3 regions of the Fictibacillus sp. b24 genome follow, and region 2 is predicted to be linked to each of the others. Evidence: riboswitches for the same ligand, from Rfam matches in the RefSeq annotation. Region 2 holds a riboswitch; each other region holds the start of a gene.

Region 1 (7,064 bases), 300 kb from region 2:
AATTGCACTACTAGTCATATCAGCTGACCTCCTTTTTCTCTTCAACTACATCAGATTTCCATTTAACAAGACCTAATGCAATACCGAGTACGATGACGCCTACTGCAACGACAACCCCATAAGTGACAACAAGTTCTGTAGGGTATCCACCGTAATTCTCTGCAATATTTTGCTTAATGTTATCAAACATCATGTAGCCAAGAAGGATTGGAGTGATGACGCCAAGACAAACTTTCCACCATAATCCTGTTCTTAAGTCGGAGATCGCATTTGCGTGATTTTGAAGTCCGCCTAATTGCTTAACGAACCAAGCAATTAGAACTACCTCTGCAAGACCAGCTAATGTGATACCGAAGTTGTTGATGAAGTAATCCACGATATCGAGCATGTACAGTCCGCCTTTTGTAGCGAAAAGCAATGAGATAACTGAAGCTACTCCTCCACCCATTAATACTGCTTTTGTTCTAGAGATTCCAAACTTGTCTTGTAATGCTGCCACATACGTTTCTACGATTGAGATCAACGACGTCATACCAGCAAAAACAAGTGTTAAGAAGAACATTGTTCCGAAAAATGCATTCCCACCAGGGAACTCATTAATGATAGCCGGGAATACTTCGAATGCTAGTCCGATTCCGCCTTTTACAACTTCCTGTACGGGCAGACCTTGTTGCATAGCCATGAACCCTAGTGCAGCAAAAACTCCGATTCCAGCAAGAAGTTCAAAACCTGAGTTTGCAAAACCTGTAATAAAAGCATTGTTGTTGATATCTGATTTCTTTGGCAGATAACTTGAGTACGTTACCATGATCGCAAACGCAATAGATAACGAGAAGAAAATTTGACCATAAGCCGCTACCCATACCTTACCGTTGTTTATAGCACTCCAATCAGGTGTAAAGAATGTATTCAAACCTTGAGCAGCACCATCAAGCGTAATTGCACGAATAACAATTAATAAAAACATAATAACTAAAGCTGGGATAAAAATTTTATTAAAGCGTTCGATTCCTTTAGATACACCTTTATAAAGAACTAGTAACGTTACAACCCATACGAGTAAAAGTGCAATTAAAATGCCGGGTACGATACCACCGATGTCACCAGGCGTTTTGCTTAATTGAAGTACCTCTCCATAAAAGAAATCGGAAGGCTTATCTCCCCAAGTAAGGTTTAGCGAGTAAATTGAGTACTTTACCGCCCATGCGATGATTACAGCATAGTAAGTGGAAATAACAAACGCTACAAAAACTTGCCACCATCCTAGCCATTCTGCATTCTTGTGAAGACGGAAGTAAGAAAGTGGAGCTGAACCCCGGTACTTATGTCCTAATGTGAATTCTAGGATGAGTAAGGGAATCCCTGCCGTTAAGAGTGCTACAAGATACGGGATAAAAAATGCTCCTCCACCGTTTTCATAAGCAACTGCCGGAAATCTCCAGATATTGCCGAGACCGATAGCGGAACCAACCGCTGCTAAAATAAATCCATAGCGGCTTCCCCATTGTTGCCTGTTTTCCATTGTTGTGTCCCCCTTTTTACAAAATCTAAAAGTTTAAAATTATTACTTTTTTCTGATTATTCTGCGTTCAGTATATTACATAACGTTGAAATCTGTCAAAACGTTTTTAGTTATTTTGTCGGAATTAGGGGAAAGAAGTCGTATAAATATAAGAAAAAGTGCCTGGTTTACTACCAGACACTTTCAAAATTATGCTTTTATAGAATTGTCAGCAATGCTATTTTTACTAGAGAATTTTTTTATAAATAACAAAGCGATAGCAAATACTCCCGTTGACACCAATAGTCCTATCCAAACACTTTCAGTTAATCCGAGTGCAAGATAACCCACTGCAGATACTCCAGCAGCGATTAAACTGTAAGGTAGCTGTGTCATGACATGATCAATATGATGACTTCCCGCTCCTGTTGATGAAAGGATCGTTGTATCTGATATTGGTGAACAATGGTCTCCAAAAACAGATCCAGCAAGCACAGCGGCAAGTACTGGCAGCATCAGTTCAATGTTAGTTGATGCTGAAATTTCTGCTGCGATCGGAAGCATCACACCGAACGTTCCCCAAGAAGTACCTGTCGCAAAAGCCATTAGACCTGACAGGACAAAAAGAACGAATGGAAGATAAGCTAAGTTCATATGCTGATCAACCAGTCCAGCGAGGTACTTACCTGTTCCTAAGCTATCTATAATGGAGATAATCGTCCAAGCAAAAAGTAAGATCGTTACAGCACCAATCATGGATTGAACACCGCGTCCAAGTCCTTTTCCTAGTGAAGCAGCTCCCATTTTTTTAGGCAGAAAGAACAGAATCGCTGCCGCCAATCCAATTAAACCACCATATAATAATGATTTAGGTACATCTGTATTTTCAAAGATAGATAAAAGAGTGACAGCCGTTGGTTCTTCAAGGCCTTTAACATTTTGAATACCCGTGTAGATCATAAATCCAACTGTTGAAACAATTAAAAGAACGATCGGCCAAACAAGATCTCCAACTTTTCCTTTATCGCTTTCTTCAAGTTTGATTCCTTCACCAATAGCTGCTTTTTTCTCAGGATCAATAACTTCACCTGTTGCAAAAGCATGTTCTTCATGTTTTCTCATCGGTCCAAAATCAAGTTGAAAATAAGCAACCGCAAACACAAGAATAAGTGCAAAAACTGCATAAAAATTCATAGGGATCATTTGTATAAAAGCACTGAACGCAGACATGTTTGTGATCTCATGTGTAGCAAAAATCGTACCGATAATCCCGATAATGTAAGCTCCCCAACTAGACACTGGCGAGATTACACATACAGGAGCAGCAGTAGAATCTAAATAATAAGCGAGTTTCGCCCTTGAAATACGGTGGCGATCTGTAATCGGTCTGCTTACATTTCCTACAGCAAGTGAATTAAAGTAATCATCAATAAAAATAACTAGTCCAAAAACAACCGTTAAAAGCTGTGCACCTCTTCTTGTTTTCACTCTGGAAATTGCCCATTCACCAAAAGCTCGGCTTCCCCCAGCTAAAGAGATAATGCTCGTCATCATTCCTAAGATCAATAGAAACAGCAGGATATATACATTCCATTCATTTAATGCTCCGTCAGACACGAAATGCCCTTTTACAATCGTTCCAATTTCCTTTAATGTAGCACCAATATTAAAATCGTGAAGCAATAGTGCTCCCGCTACAATTCCAGCCCCTAAAGAGATCAATACTCTTCGTGTTAAAACAACCATTAAAATGGCCAAAACGGGCGGTATTAATGAATAAATCGAATTCTCAAATTCCATGATGTTCCTCCTTCTTTTCATTAGCCATCGATTTTTGAGGAGTGTTTACAGGACGTTGAGGAAAAAAAGACAAAATAAAAAGCGATTAATAGACAAGGAAATAACCCGCTATCAATCACTTAAGTAATTTATGGTTTTCCTCATCGATCAGTAGTCCTCCACTGCTTTTAATTCCCAAGCAGTGACAGTTTTACACTTTTTCAGTGTAAACCCAGCAAAAGTGAACAGACGGTTTACATTTTGCTTCGGCGGAAGTTCCTTTTCTTTTTCTTCACAGACGTCACTCTCTGAAAAAGTACTTATAAAATCCGCTCCTCTACCCCATCGGTGATAGGCTTAAAGACATATAAAATTTTAAATTCAATTCTCATTATAACAAAGTTGTATAAATGGTCAACCCAAATGAATACTGTTAAATTCAGGAATATCCTACTCTGCCGCTTCCTCATCACCCGATTCTTCTGACGAGCTCTCCTCCGGGATATCCAGCTCATTATCGTCTTTAGGCTTTTCCTTTAAATCAGGAGTGATCGGAACAGTAGGCTGAATCGGATCTCCGGACTGGTTGTAGTAAACAGGTACCTCTCCTTTTATGAATTGAGCCGTAATCTTAATCGGTCTTTTTACTACCGTTGTTTCCGTTGCAAAAGGAATAACAATCCTCGTTTTGACAGTTACCACAATATCAATATTAATCCATGTATTATTGATACCGGAATTCTCGATTTTTTCTTCAATATCCGTGTTTGCTTCACCAATGAGCATGAATTTTATTGGAATTTTAGGACCTAAGTTTGCAAGTAAGGAGTTTCTCGTTGCTTGCCCTAGCGGAATTTCCATAATGACACCTGGTTCATTTTTATATGCTGTTATCCCTAATTCTTCGTTGCTTATTACTTCATGTGCTTTACCTTCTTCAATTTCCTTGAGGTATTTTTGAACCACTTTCTGTGATTGATTGGCAACCCTGTTAACTACGCTCTGATTAATGCCTGCAAACACGACATTTCCTTCCGTATCGGTCTTATATTCAATAATATCATCCATCTCTGAAGGACCTAATATTTCATTATCAATTGCTTCACTTATCGCTAGTGCTGCTATTTCTTCCGTCTTCTTTTGAGCGATGAGCATAAGCGTAGGTTCAATGCCTCTGTTCACAAGCCAAAGTCCTTGTATGGTTATAAAAGTAAAAAGAATAAATGAGATCAGCAGTACAAACCGGAATGGAAGCGGCCCTTTTCGGAGTTTCATTTTTCGACGTTTAAGCAAAAGGTAACCCCCCTTTATCTACATATACATATGTATGCAGACAAGAGGGGGGCTCATTCAAACTTTATGGTTTAATTTTTTTCGAACACAACGAAGTCATGTGCATATTTGTTTTTTTCATCAAGAATTCCTGGCTTACGTGAGACTTCACGCCACTCATCTCGATTGATTTCTGGAAAGTAAGTATCCGCATCAAAGGTATGGTGAATTTCAGTCACATATAGGCGATCAGCTACAGGCATAAACAATTTAAAAATCTCCGTTCCACCGATTACACACAATTCTTCGGCATCTTTCTTCAATACATCGTCTACAGAATGTACAATCGTTGTTCCTTCAGCTTGATAATTGTCATCTCTCGTTACCACTATATTTTCGCGGCCAGGTAAAGGCTTGCCGATGGATTCGTACGTTTTACGACCCATGACGATTGGTTTCCCCATCGTTACATTTTTAAAATGCTTAAGGTCGTTCGGCAGATACCACGGAAGATCATTGTCTTTCCCAATGGCCCGATTCTCATCCATTGCAACGACAAAAGAAATCATACGCTCACCACGCCTTTGATATGAGGATGTGCTTCATAGTCAACCAGTTCAAAGTCATCGTAAGTAAAATCAAAAATGTTCGTCACATTGGGGTTCAACTTCATTTTAGGAAGCGGCTTCGGCTCACGAGTCAACTGCAGTTCTACTTGTTCGAGATGGTTGGAGTAAATATGTGCATCACCAACCGTATGAACGAACTCGCCTGGCTTAAGACCCGTTACTTGGGCTACCATCATTGTAAGTAGTGCATAAGACGCGATATTAAACGGCACACCTAGGAAGCTGTCAGCTGAGCGCTGATAGAGCTGACAAGATAGCTTGCCATCAGCTACATAAAACTGAAATAGCAAGTGACAAGGCGGGAGCGCCATATTCGGTACATCAGAAGGATTCCATGCAGACACAATCAAGCGTCTTGAATCAGGATTCTTCTTAATGTCTTCAATAACGTTTGAGATTTGGTCGATGGTCTCACCGTTTGGAGCAGCCCATGAACGCCACTGGTGACCGTAAACTGGACCAAGATTTCCGTCCTCATCTGCCCACTCATCCCAAATCCGAACACCGTTTTCTTTTAAATAAGCGATATTTGTATCACCTTTTAAGAACCAAAGCAATTCATGAATGATGGATTTCAAATGAAGTTTCTTTGTTGTAACAAGCGGAAAACCTTCCTCTAAATCAAATCTCATCTGACGGCCAAATACAGATACCGTGCCAGTGGCTGTCCGATCTTCTTTTTTCGTACCGTTATGTAAGATATCTTGAAGAAAATCCAAGTATTGTTTCATCCCTCATCGCCTCCTCGATTTCTTTGACTCTTTTATATAAGATTGTTGCTTTCAAACCTCATTTTTATCTTCTATGACCGTTGATTGGAGAGCAAGGTGGGAGACTCCTGCGGGACAAGCGGTCAGGTGAGACACTTAAAAGTGAAACGTACGAATGTGGCTCACCGCCTGCCCCGCGGAAAGCGAGCACCTGGAACGGAAATCAACCACTACCAAAAAAGGAACAAAGGTTTACGAAAAGAGTCTTTTTCTTTTAATCGTATCATATCCGACTCCCTTTTTGTTCATGAAAAATCCATAAAAATAGCGTCAACACCTAACACTTTTTCCCTGATCTATACATAAAAATAATAATGAAGAAAGGAGTGGAAGCATGTTAGAGATGAACCCGATCTTAATAGAAGGACATCCATTTACCGCTGTCACCCTTCGTTTGCCAAAAACAAATTTTATGGCTGTGTTTAACGATAATGGATATATCATGTGTGGAGCACTAGATGTAGCTTTGTTAAATGAAAAATTAGCGGACCGTAAAATTATTGCAGGGCGCGCTGTAGGCGTTAGAACGATCGAACAGCTGCTGGATGCACCTTTAGAATCAATTACACTTGAAGCAAGGGAAAAAGGTATTGAAGTTGGTATGCAAGGGCGAAAAGCACTTTTAAAGATGCTTTAATGATAAAAAACTGCGCTATAAGACGCGCAGTTTTCTTTATATCTTAAAACGATCTCTTGTGATCTTTAATGATATTAGATTAATACATAACACGAGGGTAAGAAACTGGATACGTTTCGAATTGTTCGTAAATATGTAAACGAAAAGCAAGTAAACGCCACTGACGACAAAGGCAACCTGTAAGCAGTACATCATCTGAATCAATTTTTTATAATCCAAAGTGATCCCCACTTTCTTTATCCAGCTTAACTGATTTAATTCACCCTATTAGTATATCAGTCCATTTAAAAAATTGAATCGTTTACCATCTTTTGAAAACAATTTGTAATATTAGGAAAAGGTTAAAACAAGTCCAATTGTCTTGGCGCTAGAAAATCATAATGAATATCCAATAAATCGATCATCTGTTTTGCATTGTCAGCAGCATCTCCACCTGAGTTATTGTTAAATAGGATGGTAAGATTCTTTGTCTCTGA
Region 2 (7,064 bases):
GCTCCTAATCTATTAGCGCCATGGAATTGATACTCACATTCACCAGCGGCAAAAAGACCCGGAATGTTTGTCATTTGATCATAATCTACCCACATGCCACCCATTGAATAGTGAACAGCCGGGAAGATTTTCATTGGAACTTTACGTGGGTCATCACCCATGAACTTCTCATAGATCTCGATAATTCCGCCAAGCTTAATATCTAATTCCTTAGGATCTTTGTGGGAAAGATCAAGGTATACCATGTTCTCGCCATTAATTCCTAACTTTAGATCTACACAAACGTGGAAGATTTCACGAGTTGCAATATCACGAGGAACAAGGTTACCGTAAGCTGGATATTTCTCTTCAAGGAAGTACCAAGGCTTCCCATCTTTATATGTCCAAACACGTCCACCTTCACCACGTGCTGACTCACTCATTAGACGGAGCTTGTCATCACCAGGAATAGCAGTTGGGTGAATTTGAATAAACTCACCATTTGCGTAATAAACACCTTGCTGATAAAGAGAAGATGCAGCGCCACCTGTGTTAATGACAGAGTTTGTTGACTTACCAAAGATAATACCAGGGCCACCAGTTGCCATAATAACAGCATCAGCAGGAAAACTTACGATCTCCATCGTTTTTAAGTTTTGAGCCGTAATTCCGCGGCATTGGCCTTCGTCATCAATGATTGCAGATAAGAATTCCCAGCCTTCATACTTCGTTACAAGACCCGCAACTTCATGACGTCGAACTTGCTCATCAAGTGCATATAATAATTGCTGACCTGTTGTAGCACCTGCAAATGCTGTACGGTGATGCTGAGTGCCACCGAAACGACGGAAATCAAGCAATCCTTCAGGCGTTCTGTTGAACATAACACCCATACGGTCCATTAAGTGGATGATTCCTGGTGCCGCATCACACATTGCTTTTACAGGCGGCTGGTTTGCTAAGAAGTCTCCTCCGTAAACAGAGTCATCAAAATGCTCCCACGGTGAATCTCCTTCACCTTTTGTATTTACAGCACCGTTTATACCACCTTGAGCACAAACAGAATGCGAACGTTTTACTGGAACTACTGAGAAGAGGTCAACATTAACACCAGCTTCAGCTGCTTTAATTGTAGCCATTAATCCGGCGAGACCTCCGCCAACAACAATAATTTTTTGATTACTCAATTTGTCTCACCCCTTTTAAATGAATGCAAAGATTGTTCTAACGCTAACAATAGCAAGAGCTACGAATACAGCCATTGTTACGTATGTTGAAATTTTCTGTGAACGAGGCGAAACTGTAAGGCCCCAGCTGACAAAGAACGACCATAATCCGTTAGCAAAATGGAATACCGCAGATAAAACACCTACAAGATAGAAGGCAACCATGAATGGAGAACTTAATATATCTGCCATCATATTGAAGTTTACTTCTTGTCCCAATGCAGCTTGTACGCGTGTTTCCCAAACGTGCCAAGCGATAAAAATCAATGTGATCACACCTGTTACACGCTGAACAAGGAACATCGCATTTCGGAAATAGCCATAACGGGTAACGTTATTTTTTGCTTGGAACGTAATGTAAAGTCCAAACACTGCATGAAACAAAAGTGGTAAATAGATAACAAACGTTTCTAGGAAAATACGAAACGGTAAACTTTCCATAAAGTGCGCCGCTTTGTTAAATGCTTCAGCATCCCTTGTTGCAAAATGGTTTACAACTAAATGCTGAACGAGAAAAAGCCCGATCGGAATTACTCCTAATAATGAATGAATTCTTCTGTTAATAAAATCTCTACTGCCAGCCATTTTCTTGCCCCCTTCAAATTTAGCCTCTCTCTGGCTGCTAATCTTTGTTCCTCTCCACATGTAAGCGTTTTAAGTTTCCTCTTTTAGAGGATGAGTGTTAAACAATTAGTTTAATTAACTAGCAACATGTCCATTTTACTCCCATCGTTTGACACCGTCAAGAAAACGCTAACAACTTAATGCGTAAATTTTATTGATAAATCAACGTTTTTTCCTGCTAAGATTTTCGACAAATACCGATAGTTGCTCTAGAGTTTAAACAGCATTCCCGTTATAATGAAAATAGAAAGAAGGGATGCAGAATGTTTAAACAAAAAACAAAGGATGATAACACCCCTGTAGAACAGCTTTCTGTTTCAGCTTTTGGGTATGAGATCCTTCGAAGCGATTTGTTGCCTGAACTTCTCGGTAAACAAGAACGAAATATTCTATATTGGGCAGGAAGACACTTAGCCAGAAAATATCCTTTACATACGATGGAAGAAGTACATGCATTTTTTATTGAAGCAGGCTGGGGTAATCTTGAAATGATTGAAGCATCAAAAACAGAGATGCTGTTCTCCTTACACTCTGTTCTCATTGAGCAGCGAATCGAGAATTTCAATCACCAAACGTTTAGCTTAGAAGCAGGTTTTCTGGCAGAACAAGTCCAGCTGCAAAAAAAATGTACGACCGAAGCATTAGAATCTGTTAAACGGAACAAAGTTTCCATCACCGTTCAATGGGATAAAAAAGATACGATCGAATAACACAAAAGCCGGCATAAGCCGGCTTTTTAAATGTTTTCATTACGTGTTCTGTACTGGAACACGTGCATCCAATTCAAATATATCATGCAGCGTTTCAATAGACTTAATCATATCTTGTTGTTTAACAACGGTTGAAACCTTAATTTCTGATGTGCTTACCATCTTAATCATAATATCTTTATCTGACAAAGCTTTAAACATTTTAGCAGCTACACCAGGATTAGAAATCATTCCTGATCCTACAATAGAAACTTTAGCAAGCTCCCCTTCATAACTAATGGATTCAAATCCTAATTGTTCTTGATGAGCAGCAAGTACTTCCTGTGTTTCTGATAAAGAGCTCGATTCTATCGAAAATGAAATATTTGTTTTTTCTTCATTTAATACATTTTGAATGATAATATCTACATTAATTCCGTTTGAAGCAAGTATTGTAAACAGTTCCGCTAATGCATGGATCTCATTAGGAATCGCTGAAACTGTGATTTTCGTTATATTCCCTTCAAATGCCAAACCTCTTACCATTAAGTTTTGTTCCATTGATGCTTCCTCCTCTACTAACGTTCCGCGTTCTTCACTCATACTCGATCTAACTTCTAACGAAATGGAATAGTTTTTCGCGAACTCTACTGCTCTAGGGTGCAGAACTCCTGCTCCAAGGTTCGCCATTTCCAGCATCTCATCATAAGAGATAGAAGGTATTTTTCTTGCTGATTTTACTACTCGAGGATCGGTCGTATAAACGCCAGTAACATCTGTATAGATATCACATCGGTCAGCTTTCAATGCTGCTGCTAATGCAACGGCTGTAGTGTCCGATCCGCCTCTTCCAAGAGTAGCTATATCTTTTGTCTCAGAGATCAGCCCTTGGAAACCAGCTACAACAACAATGTTTCCTTCCTTTAGCAAACCGTTTATTCTTTCGGAATCTATGTCTAGTATCCTAGCATTCGAAAAAGCATTTTCTGTTTGAATCCCAGCTTGCCAGCCTGTTAAGGATTGAGCTTTGTATCCTTCATGATGAAGAGCCATCGTTAATAGTGCAATCGTAACTTGTTCTCCTGTAGTAAGAAGCATATCCATTTCACGCTTGGAAGGATTACGATTGATTTCTCCAGCCAGTCTTACAAGCTCATCTGTTGTTTTACCCATTGCAGATACGACAACAACGACTTCATTCCCGCCATCAACTTCATGGATGATCCGTTTTGCAACATTTTGTATCCGCTCAACTGAACCAACACTTGTACCGCCAAATTTTTGTACGATTCTCCCCATGATTCTCTAATTCCCTTCTTGTTGTAATAATCTATCTCTTTTAATAGAAAACTTTGTTGACGTTCAATCTATTCACGTCTACTTAGTTGCACTAATACTCTCAACAATAACTTTCACCAGCAGATAATCGATCATGCGGGAAAAGTTATATTATTCTGAAAGTAAAAACAAAAAAAGCAACAATAAGGAAAAAACCTTATTGTTGCTATTATCCGCAGCAAGCCAAGTTTGTTTCCCCTAGTGAGATAGTCCTCCACACAAATCCTGGGGGGACTTGTGTGACAGCTCTGTATTTATTCAATACAGGTCCAGCATAAAAGGCTAGAAGTCCTTTTACACTTCGGCAAGAATCCCCTTTCCTCCATCATCTTAAGAGCTTCTTCTCTTCAGATGGTCTACTATTGGTTCCTGCTCCTCTACCATCACTTCATTCGAAGCATGGCATTATTTATAAAGTTGGATTCATTTTAACAAAGTTATTCTTTAACTGCAACTACTCATTTGATAAAAAGGCTTTTGTAATGAGTTCAGCAACAGGTTTAGGCACTCCAGCTTCTTGTATCTCTTCGACAGACGCTTCCTTTAGTTTTTTCAACGAACCAAAATGGCGAAGAAGCATCTTCTTTCTTTTATCCCCAATCCCCGCTATATTATCTAATGTGGACTCAAACATACTTTTAGAACGTACTTTACGATGAAACGAGATTGCAAATCGATGCACTTCATCCTGAATACGCTGCAAAAGATAAAATTCCTGGCTGTTTCGCGGCAAGTGGATCATTTCTGGAGGGTCACCTATCCATAGTTGTGACGTTCTATGTTTGTCATCCTTCGACAGTCCTGCAACAGGTATAAAAAGATTGAGCTCATTTTCTAAAACATCCTGAGCGGCTGAAATCTGACCTTTACCTCCATCAATAAGAATCAAACTTGGAAATTCCCCTTCTTCCCTTAATACTCTTGTGTATCTTCTTCTGACGACTTCTTTCATGGAAGCATAATCATCAGGACCTTCCACCGATTTGATCTTATATTTTCTATAATCTTTCTTATATGGTTTTCCATCTACAAAAACCACCATCGCCGAAACAGGATCTGTTCCATGAATATTGGAGTTATCAAACGCTTCTATTCGATATGGTGGAGCTACACCCATTCTCTCACCCAGGTTCTCTACTGCTTTTATTGTTCTAGCTTCATCCTGTTCAATCAAAGCAAATTTTTCGTTAAGAGCAAGGGTCGCATTTTTAGTCGCTAATTCAACTAGCTCTTTCTTCTGGCCTTTTTTTGGCTGAAGAACTTTTACTTGAAGAAGCTCTGAAACGAGTTCAGCGTCAACTTCTTGCGGAAGCAGAATCTCTTTAGGCAGCAGATGATTTTTTTGCAGATAAAACTGACCAATAAATGTAAGTAGATCCTCGTGAGCCTCTCCGTAAAAAGGAAAAACTGAAATATCTCTAGCGATCACTTTACCTTGACGGATAAAAAAGACTTGAACACACATCCAGCCTTTATCAAAGTGATAGCCAAAGACATCCCGATCCACTAGATCTGCTGTCATCATCTTCTGCTTTTCCATTACAGCTTCTATGTGCTGAATCTGATCGCGAAGTTCTTTTGCTCTTTCAAAATTTAGGGCTTCAGACGCTTCAAGCATCTTTTCAGATAACTGGCTTTTCACATCTTGATATCCGCCATTGAGAAACTTCACAATGCCTTCTACCATCTTCTTGTTTTCTTGTTCTGTAATATCGTAAACACACGGCCCTAAACATTGACCAATGTGATAGTACAAACACACTCGTTTAGGCATCGTGTCGCATTTTCTTAGTGGAAAAATACGGTCTAACAGTTTTTTCGTTTCTTGGGCCGCATATGCATTTACAAACGGTCCAAAATATTTGCCGCCATCTTTTTTTATTTTCCTTGTGTATAATAGTCTTGGCTGTTTTTCAGAAGTAATTTTTAAATATGGATAGCTTTTATCATCTTTCAGCATGACATTATACCGAGGATCATGCTTTTTTATTAGGTTCATCTCGAGAACTAATGCTTCCATCTCAGTAGAGGTGACAATATATTCAAAGTCTCTGATCTCACTGACGAGTCTTTGTGTTTTGCCATCATGTGTTCCTGAAAAGTAAGATTTCACTCGATTTTTTAAAACCTTTGCTTTACCTACGTAGATTACTTTACCGAACTCATTTTTCATGAGGTAGCATCCAGGCTGATCAGGAAGCAGCATTAATTTTTGTTTTACCGATATAGAGGTCAATGTCATCCCCCTTTAACTTCATTGCAGTCTTTTCTTTAATCATATCATGTATGAGGTAAATCATTATACTCTCGTGATTAAATTACCATATACATTCATTTATCGACAATATTTCCTAGAAAATAGTACAAAAGGGATGGTTTTTCTTTTAGAAATATTAGTTGATTTCCTTTCTTTAATGCTTGATTGTATGCGGTTGATCACCTGAACTCATCAGTTATGCTTCTCCTGCCTAGCTGCAACTCATAATGGTTCTTTTCAAAAGAAATGTTACTTTTGATTGAATTCTCTCTTCATTTGCAAGTTGATTGGAGCGCAAGGTGGCGAGACTCCTACGGGACGAGCGGTCAGTCCGAAAAGCGGAAGTGGCTCGTTCAGCCCCGACCAGCAAAAGGTGAATGGGCTAGCTAGGCACACTTTGCCTTGTGGTCCATTTAACTTTTGACCTCGAGGGGCTAGCCGCTGTAGCTAGACAGGTGGAGACTCCTAATGGCGCAAAGCGGCAGGAGGCTCACCGCACGCCCCGTGGAAAGCGAGCTGCCTGGAGCGTAAATCAACTACTTTTAAACTACATTGAATCGCATTTAAAAAAACTTGAAATCTATCCCACAAAAAAAAGCCCGAAGTTCGGGCTTTTTTGAGGATCGCTTACTTATGTTTGTTTAAAAGCTCTACTAAAGCTTCTTTAGGCTGGAAACCTACAACTTGGTCAACCACTTGACCATCTTTGAATACTAGTAAAGTAGGAATGCTCATTACGCCATATTTACCCGCTGTTTCTTGATTTTCATCAACGTCCAGCTTTACTACTTTTACTTCTTCCATTTCTTGATCTACTTCTTCAAGTACTGGAGCAATCATTTTACAAGGTCCGCACCATGGTGCCCAAAAGTCAGCAAGTACTAAACCTTCATTCGTTTCTGTATTAAATGTTTGATCTGACGCATTAACAATAGCCATTTATTTGGCCCT
Region 3 (7,064 bases), 370 kb from region 2:
TGGAAAGCAGAAGGAATGAAAGGTGATCTGTGGCCGGGACTCATCCAACTTGCTGTCGCACTCTATCATCAGCGGCGAGGTAACATGAACGGCGCAAAAAAAATGATTACGAGCGGTTTACGAAAACTTGAAAAAGAAGAATCAGCTATAAAGGAACTTGGGATACAAACACAGCCCTTGTTTGAACTGATTAGGGAGAGAAAACAAAAAATTGAGCAACAGAAACCCTTTGAGCCGATATCTCTGCCCCTGACAACGGAATTATTACAAAAATGCTTATTTGAAGCAAATGCAACAGATGAAGATTGGTACTCACAAGCCATGACTGATGACAGCATCGTTCATAAGCACTCTTTAAGAGATCGAACCTCTGTTATTGATGAACGAAATAAACAAAAACTGAAGAAAAACAGAATTTTATAAAGGTTGACTCACACTATTTGTTGATTTGAGCTTTCATTCAGCCAATTTCATAATTAATTTGACGAGTTCATTGATTATTTTGACGAGTTTAATGATTAATTTGACTAATTTTAATCATATATTGACGAGTCGACATAAATATAAAAAAGCTCCGGATTATTTCCGGAGCTTTCTTCATTTTAGAAAATTATTCTTCCCAAACTTTAACTTCTTTCATTACATCGCCTTGTTTAATGCGAAGTACTGTTTCCATGCCTTCGGTAACTTGTCCGAAAACTGTGTGAACACCGTTCAAGTGCGGCTGTGGCTCATGTACGATAAAGAATTGGCTTCCGCCTGTATCACGGCCAGCATGTGCCATTGATAGAGAACCAGCTACGTGCTTATGCGGGTTTCCTTCTGTTTCACAAGGGATTGAATAACCAGGGCCTCCAGCTCCAGTTCCCGTAGGGTCTCCACCTTGAGCTACGAAACCAGGGATAACACGGTGGAAAGTTACACCGTTATAAAACCCTTCGTTTGCAAGTTTTTCAAAGTTTTCTACTGTTCCAGGTGCTTCTTCTTGGAACAAATCAAAAAGTATTTTTTCGCCATTTTCAAATTCAATCGAACCTTTTTTCATAAAAAACAGGCCTCCTTCAACTTCATTACAACTACCATTGTACGGTTAAATGACTGCTCCGTAAACTAATTTACACAAAAACATTTGTTTTTAATGGGACATCATTCTTAATGAGGTCTTCATATGTTTCCCGTTTCACTACAAGTTGTTCCTCGCCGTTCTCAACAAACACAACGGCAGGTCGTTGAATGCGGTTATAATTGCTCGCCATGCTGTATCCATATGCTCCGGTACATGATACTGCTAAATAATCGTTATCCGTTACTTTCGGCAGCTCGATATCCCAGATCAGCATATCTCCGCTCTCACAGCATTTCCCTGCGATGGATACGGTTTGTGCAGGCTTTTCGTTCATTTTGTTTGCAACATAAGCTTCATATTTTGCCTGATAGAGTGCAGGGCGAATGTTATCGGTCATTCCGCCGTCAACAGAAACATAATGTCTAACACCTTCAATCTCTTTTTGCGATCCGATCGAATAGATCGTTGTTCCTGCGTCACCTACAAGCGACCGGCCCGGTTCAATCCACAACTCAGGTAAACCTCTTCCTTCAAAACGGTTCATCTGTTTGCTCACTTCTTCAATCATAGCCGTGACATACTGTTCTGGTGCAAGCGGTGTGTCTTCAGAAGTATATTGAATACCAAAACCTCCACCAAGGTTAACGACTTCTGGAAAATAGTTGAAGCTCTCTTCCCATTTCTTAAAGTGCCCAAATAACTTCTCGATCGCTAAAGTAAAACCATCTGTTTCAAAGATTTGAGAACCGATATGACAATGAACCCCTAATACTTGAAAACCTTCATAATCAAGAACTTCCTGCAGCGCCTTATCAGCTTGGCCGTTCCCTAAATCAAAACCAAATTTAGAATCCTCCTGGCCTGTAATGATGTAATCATGTGTATGTGCTTCAATGCCTGGAGTGAGCCGCAATAAAACATTCACTTTTTTATTGAGTTTGCTGCTTAACATTTTTAGTAATGAGATCTCAAAAAAGTTGTCAACTACAATACATCCTACTCCAGCATTAAGTGCAAACTCTAACTCTTCATAGCTTTTATTGTTTCCATGAAAATGAATTCGTTCTGCGGGAAACTCTGCTTGAAGGGCAGTGTAAAGCTCTCCGCCTGAAACTACATCGAGACTTAATCCTTCTTGTTCGATCAGCTGAAACATGGCGATGGAGGAGAACGCTTTAGAGGCGTACGCGACTTGGTAGCCCACACCTTTTTCTTCGAATGCTCTCTTAAAACCTCTTGCTCTATTCTTTATCAAAGATACATCGTACAGATAAAGTGGTGTTCCGTATTTTTTTGCAAGTTCAACCGTATCTGTACCACCTATCCATAAATGATGATTTTGTCCGATCTGTGCTGTACCGTGTAAATTCACAAAAAATCCCCTCTCGTTGTTGATAGAGAATTCAATCCCGACAAATACAAAAGACAGCCGCAACTAAGGCAGGCTGTCATAACCGTACCCTCATGTCGGAATAGCTCTCCACTACTGCTGTAGTGACAGTCCGTTGCTTCTTCAGCAGCGGCCCAGCATAAAAAGAGATGGAGCTCTTTTTACACTTCGGCAAATTGACCTTTCAACATATTTCATCGTCATCCACAAACTCCATATGCTACTCATTCGTTTTGCGCCTCTACCTCATATGAGGCATATATAATTAGTTATGAATTTAACACAATTTTCAACAATCAGCAAGGGACAGATTAATTAGTTGGCTGTTTTTTTGTGTTTTGCGGATGCACGATGCTCGGTCGCACTTTAGAGAGCGGAACGGCTATCCGAACGACAATCTGCAGAAACGCTTTCGGATTAAACGGTAAGAGCGGCCATAAGTATGGTGTGTTCAAGTTCTTAATGGTTGCCATGTATAAAATCATAATCGTAAACCCGATTATAAACCCCGGGACTTTAAAGAGCATCACCATTGCAATTAAGAAGAGCCGCAGCACTTTATTGGCGATACTGAGCTCGTAGCTTGGAGTTGAAAACGATCCGATCGCAGCAATTGCTACATACAAGATAACTTCTGGAACGAACAAGCCAACGTCAATCGCAATCTGGCCGATCAATACTGCTGCGATCAGACCCATAGCAGTCGAAAGGGCACTAGGTGTATGAATGGCGGCAAGCCTCAAGATATCAATCCCAATTTCCGCAAAGATGATCTGTAAAAATAATGGGATGTTGGTTGTTTTATTTGGTCCAATAAAATCAATAAAAGGCGGCAGCAGCTCTTTTTCCATTGAAAACAAGAGCCACATCGGAACTAAAAAGACAGAAGCGAGCATCCCAGTAAAACGTGTCCATCTTAAAAAAGCACCGATAAATGGAGTTTGCCTAAACTCTTCTGCATGCTGCACATGATGAAAGAGTGTCGTAGGGGTAATAATAACGCTCGGTGATGTATCCGTGATAATCAATACATGCCCTTCCATTAAATGCTGAGCTGCAACGTCAGGCCGCTCTGTATACCGGACTAAGGGAAACGGATTCCAGCCTTGTTTAACAATAAATTCTTCGATCGTTTTATCCGCCATCGGTATCCCGTCGATCTCTATAGAGCTGATTTCTTTTCTTATCAGATCAACGAGCCCTGGATCTGCAACGTCCTGTATATAAGAAAGACATACATCGGTTTTAGACCTTTCTCCAACTTGCATAATTTCGTGTCTTAAACGCTCATCTCGAATACGTCTTCTTGTAAGAGCAGTGTTGATGATAATGTTCTCCGTATATCCGTCGCGAGCACCTCTTACAACTTTCTCGATATCCGGTTCTTCAGGAGACCTACCCGGGTAGCTCCTTACGTCAACAACAAAGGCTTCTTCCTCACCGTCAACAAAGATAACGATTAATCCCGACAGCATCCTGTCTACGGCTTCATCTAATGATTTTGTTAGCTCCACTTGCTGGTGAGCCAAATGATTATGTACAAGGTCTTTTACTTTGCCTGGTGACCTATGACCATGATCCATATCCATAAGCTCACGATAGATCATAATGATGAACTCACTGTCACAAAGACCTGTACAATAATAAAGCTGCAGTTCTTTTTTTAGAACAAAAATCTTTCTGACCCCAACATCGAAACTTACGCCGATGCCAAGACGTTCTTTTAAGAACTTTTCTGTGTCATGAATATTCTTACTGATCGGAGTCTTATTTTTGGCGTTTCCCACTTGATTCGCTCCTTTCTAAAATGAGTTTAATGGCTTTAACTGTAATCGGAGCCCCTTTTTCCACAGCATCGAAGCCTGACATTTTACCAATGTCTCCGATTCCAACCACAAAGGGAAGATTTAGTTCATCGAGTATATACACGGTATCGCCATTAATTCTTCCAGTTTCTAAATCTGGCAGCCCGCTCTTATCAATGCCAAACTCTGTGAGTTCACCATATCTGTCCATTGAGCAATGTACTTTCGTCCACTCAGCGAAATGAGTCTTTGAAGCCACAGCTACTGCACCGATAACATCTATGTCTTTTTGCTGATGAATGTATCTCATTGCATGTTCTCCAGGACCTTCTCCCTTAAAACCACAGTCATCGAACATCACAAGTACAGGATCATTAGGTGTTGTTCGGATCATTTCTACTAGTTCTTCTCCGCTCTTTTTGGATGGATTTCCCCATGATTGCGAAATACAGCGGCCGCCAACTTGTTTAGCAGCATGTTCTACAACCCGCAATGCATACAGATCTCCATCTGTTATGAAAATGACCCGTTTTTTCACCATAGAATCACCCCTTTGGTTCAAAAATGACTGCTACTAAAAAACCAAACAAAATGGCAGAAGAAATACCTGCAGATGTTAACTCAAAAATACCCATCGCTATTCCGATAAAACCATGTTCGTCAGCTGCTGCCATCGCACCATGAAGAAGTGAGTGACCAAAGCTTGTAATCGGAACGGTAGCACCCGCTCCTGCAAACTTGATTAAGTTATCATAGATTCCGAAAGCATCAAGACCTGCTCCTATCACTACAAACGAAGTGGTAACATGCGCTGGTGTTAATTTCAAAACATCCATCATCAATTGACCGACGACACAAATGGCGCCTCCTATTACAAATGCCCAGAAAAATTCCATCTTATTGTCCTCCTTCCGCCCGCTCTAAAACAACTCCGTGAGCAACCGTTGGAATACTTTCTTTTTGCTGAACCATAACAGGGTTTAAAAGTGCTCCTGTCGCTACCATAAGAACTTTCTTTAAATTCCCTTTTCGGATCTCATCCAGGATGTACCCATAAGTGACAACCGCAGAACATGCACAGCCGCTTCCTCCAGCAAACACCTGCTGACCGGAGCGATAAATCATCAGCCCGCAATCGCGATGATTATCAGAAACATCATAGCCCTGTTCTTTCAACAGCATTTTTACGATTGGCGCACCCACACCTGAAAGGTCTCCTGTAGCGATTAAGTCATACTCATTTGGTTCAACATTCATCTCTTTAAAATGAGCAGCGATTGTATCCGCTGCTGCAGGTGCCATCGCAGAACCCATATCAAAAGGGTCTTTTATTCCTAAGTCCACAACTTTTCCGACTGTTGCTGATGTAATCTTAATATCAGAAACCTCTTTACTGACAAGAGCCGCACCTGCACCTGTAACGGTAAACGTAGCCGTATCTGGTTTTTGTCCGCCATATTCAGTTGGGTATCTAAACTGTCTTTCGGCTGTTGCGTTGTGCGAACTAACGGCTGCCACAACTCTGTTTGCGTAACCGCCATCTACCAATGCTGCGCCTAACGCTAGAGACTCCATAGAAGTTGAGCAAGCTCCAAATACGCCTAAGAAGGGGATACCATTGCCTCGAGCTGTATAGTTGGACGAAACGATCTGGTTAAGCAGATCACCTGCCAATAAAAAATTGATATCTTCAGGCTTCATCTTTACTTTCTGTAAACAAGCATTGATCGCGTCTTCCATCAGCTGCCTTTCAGCAAGCTCCCAATTCTTTTGCCCGCAATGAAGGTTGTTATATGTTTTATCAAAGTAACTGCCTAATGGACCTTCACTTTCCATCGGACCAACGGCAGTTCCTGCTGCATTCAGATACACATTATTCGCAAATTTCCACGTCTGTCTTCCTAATAAATTCATGCTTTCACTCCTTATGTCAAATGCTGAAAGATGTAGCGGATCATCCCAAAAACGTAGGCAGACACAGCCCCGAAAACGATAACTGCTCCTGCAAGTTTAAACAGATTTGTAGCCACTCCAAGTACAAGACCTTCACTCTTATGTTCTAGTGCAGCACTCGTTACAGCATTCGCAAAACCAGTTACTGGCACTACTGAACCTGCTCCAGCAAACTGACCGATCTTATCATAAACACCTAATCCTGTTAAAAGAGCTGCAATTAAAATGAGCGTTGCAACGGTTGGATTGCCGGCCGTTTCTTGTGAGAAATTAAAAAATTCGATATAAAAGTTTTGAATCGCTTGACCAATCACACAGATTAACCCGCCGACTAAAAATGCTTTTAAACAATTTAAAACATAAGGAGGTTTAGGCTGAATCGGTTTGATTTTTTTTGCATATGCTTGCTGTTCTTCTTTTGTTGCCATAAATCACTCACATCCTTAGTGGTTAATGTAATACATCCAATGAAACAAAGATCCTGAAATTTTACCTAATACAATCGCCATTAATATGATGATGATCTTCTCACCGAATCCTACTCTTTTTGCAAGAATCGGAAGTACGTTCAAGACTTCAGTTAAAGCAGCTGCAAGCATCCCTACAAAAATTCCTGCAAATAGGCCGATTGGAACGAGGAAGAATGCTGGAAATGTAATTGAAGCGTTTCTTAAGTTCATCCAGCCGCCAATTACCGCTCCTAATATAATGCTTAATTCATAACCTCTGATGTACCGATATGTTTTTGAAAGCTGCATCAGTCTTGGAACGATTCCTAATACCGTTATCAGCGCAACGAGACCAGAACCAACTGTTATTCCTCCGCCAAATCCAATAAAAGCAACCAGTA

What was found. A riboswitch is a leader RNA that binds a small molecule or an ion and turns the genes downstream of it on or off. The one in region 2 is predicted to bind lysine.
Region 1: it holds a riboswitch for lysine, as region 2 does, so the genes downstream of both, QUF49_RS04955 (Na+/H+ antiporter NhaC family protein) here and QUF49_RS06555 (aspartate kinase) in region 2, are expected to answer to the same signal.
Region 3: it holds a riboswitch for lysine, as region 2 does, so the genes downstream of both, lysA (diaminopimelate decarboxylase) here and QUF49_RS06555 (aspartate kinase) in region 2, are expected to answer to the same signal.

The regions. Positions count from the first base shown of each region.
Region 1 is NZ_JAUCES010000005.1:989,813-996,876, reverse strand. It holds gene QUF49_RS04965 (methionine/alanine import family NSS transporter small subunit) at 1-18, opposite strand, end outside; gene QUF49_RS04960 (sodium-dependent transporter) at 20-1,522, opposite strand; gene QUF49_RS04955 (Na+/H+ antiporter NhaC family protein) at 1,712-3,301, opposite strand; lysine riboswitch at 3,445-3,628, opposite strand; gene yunB (sporulation protein YunB) at 3,731-4,573, opposite strand; gene QUF49_RS04945 (dihydrofolate reductase) at 4,645-5,121, opposite strand; gene QUF49_RS04940 (thymidylate synthase) at 5,118-5,912, opposite strand; gene QUF49_RS04935 (hypothetical protein) at 6,009-6,257, shown strand; gene QUF49_RS04930 (YunC family protein) at 6,286-6,588, shown strand; gene QUF49_RS04925 (DUF72 domain-containing protein) at 6,930-7,064, opposite strand, start outside.
Region 2 is NZ_JAUCES010000005.1:1,292,663-1,299,726, reverse strand. It holds gene sdhA (succinate dehydrogenase flavoprotein subunit) at 1-1,166, opposite strand, end outside; gene QUF49_RS06565 (succinate dehydrogenase cytochrome b558 subunit) at 1,182-1,790, opposite strand; gene QUF49_RS06560 (YslB family protein) at 2,093-2,539, shown strand; gene QUF49_RS06555 (aspartate kinase) at 2,579-3,817, opposite strand; lysine riboswitch at 4,056-4,244, opposite strand; gene uvrC (excinuclease ABC subunit UvrC) at 4,311-6,098, opposite strand; gene QUF49_RS06545 (hypothetical protein) at 6,360-6,503, shown strand; gene trxA (thioredoxin) at 6,741-7,052, opposite strand.
Region 3 is NZ_JAUCES010000005.1:1,660,790-1,667,853, reverse strand. It holds gene QUF49_RS08600 (DUF309 domain-containing protein) at 1-423, shown strand, start outside; gene QUF49_RS08595 (peptidylprolyl isomerase) at 611-1,045, opposite strand; gene lysA (diaminopimelate decarboxylase) at 1,116-2,438, opposite strand; lysine riboswitch at 2,532-2,708, opposite strand; gene QUF49_RS08585 (spore germination protein) at 2,768-4,243, opposite strand; gene QUF49_RS08580 (stage V sporulation protein AE) at 4,224-4,802, opposite strand; gene spoVAE (stage V sporulation protein AE) at 4,807-5,157, opposite strand; gene spoVAD (stage V sporulation protein AD) at 5,159-6,175, opposite strand; gene spoVAC (stage V sporulation protein AC) at 6,187-6,642, opposite strand; gene QUF49_RS08560 (stage V sporulation protein AB) at 6,658-7,064, opposite strand, start outside.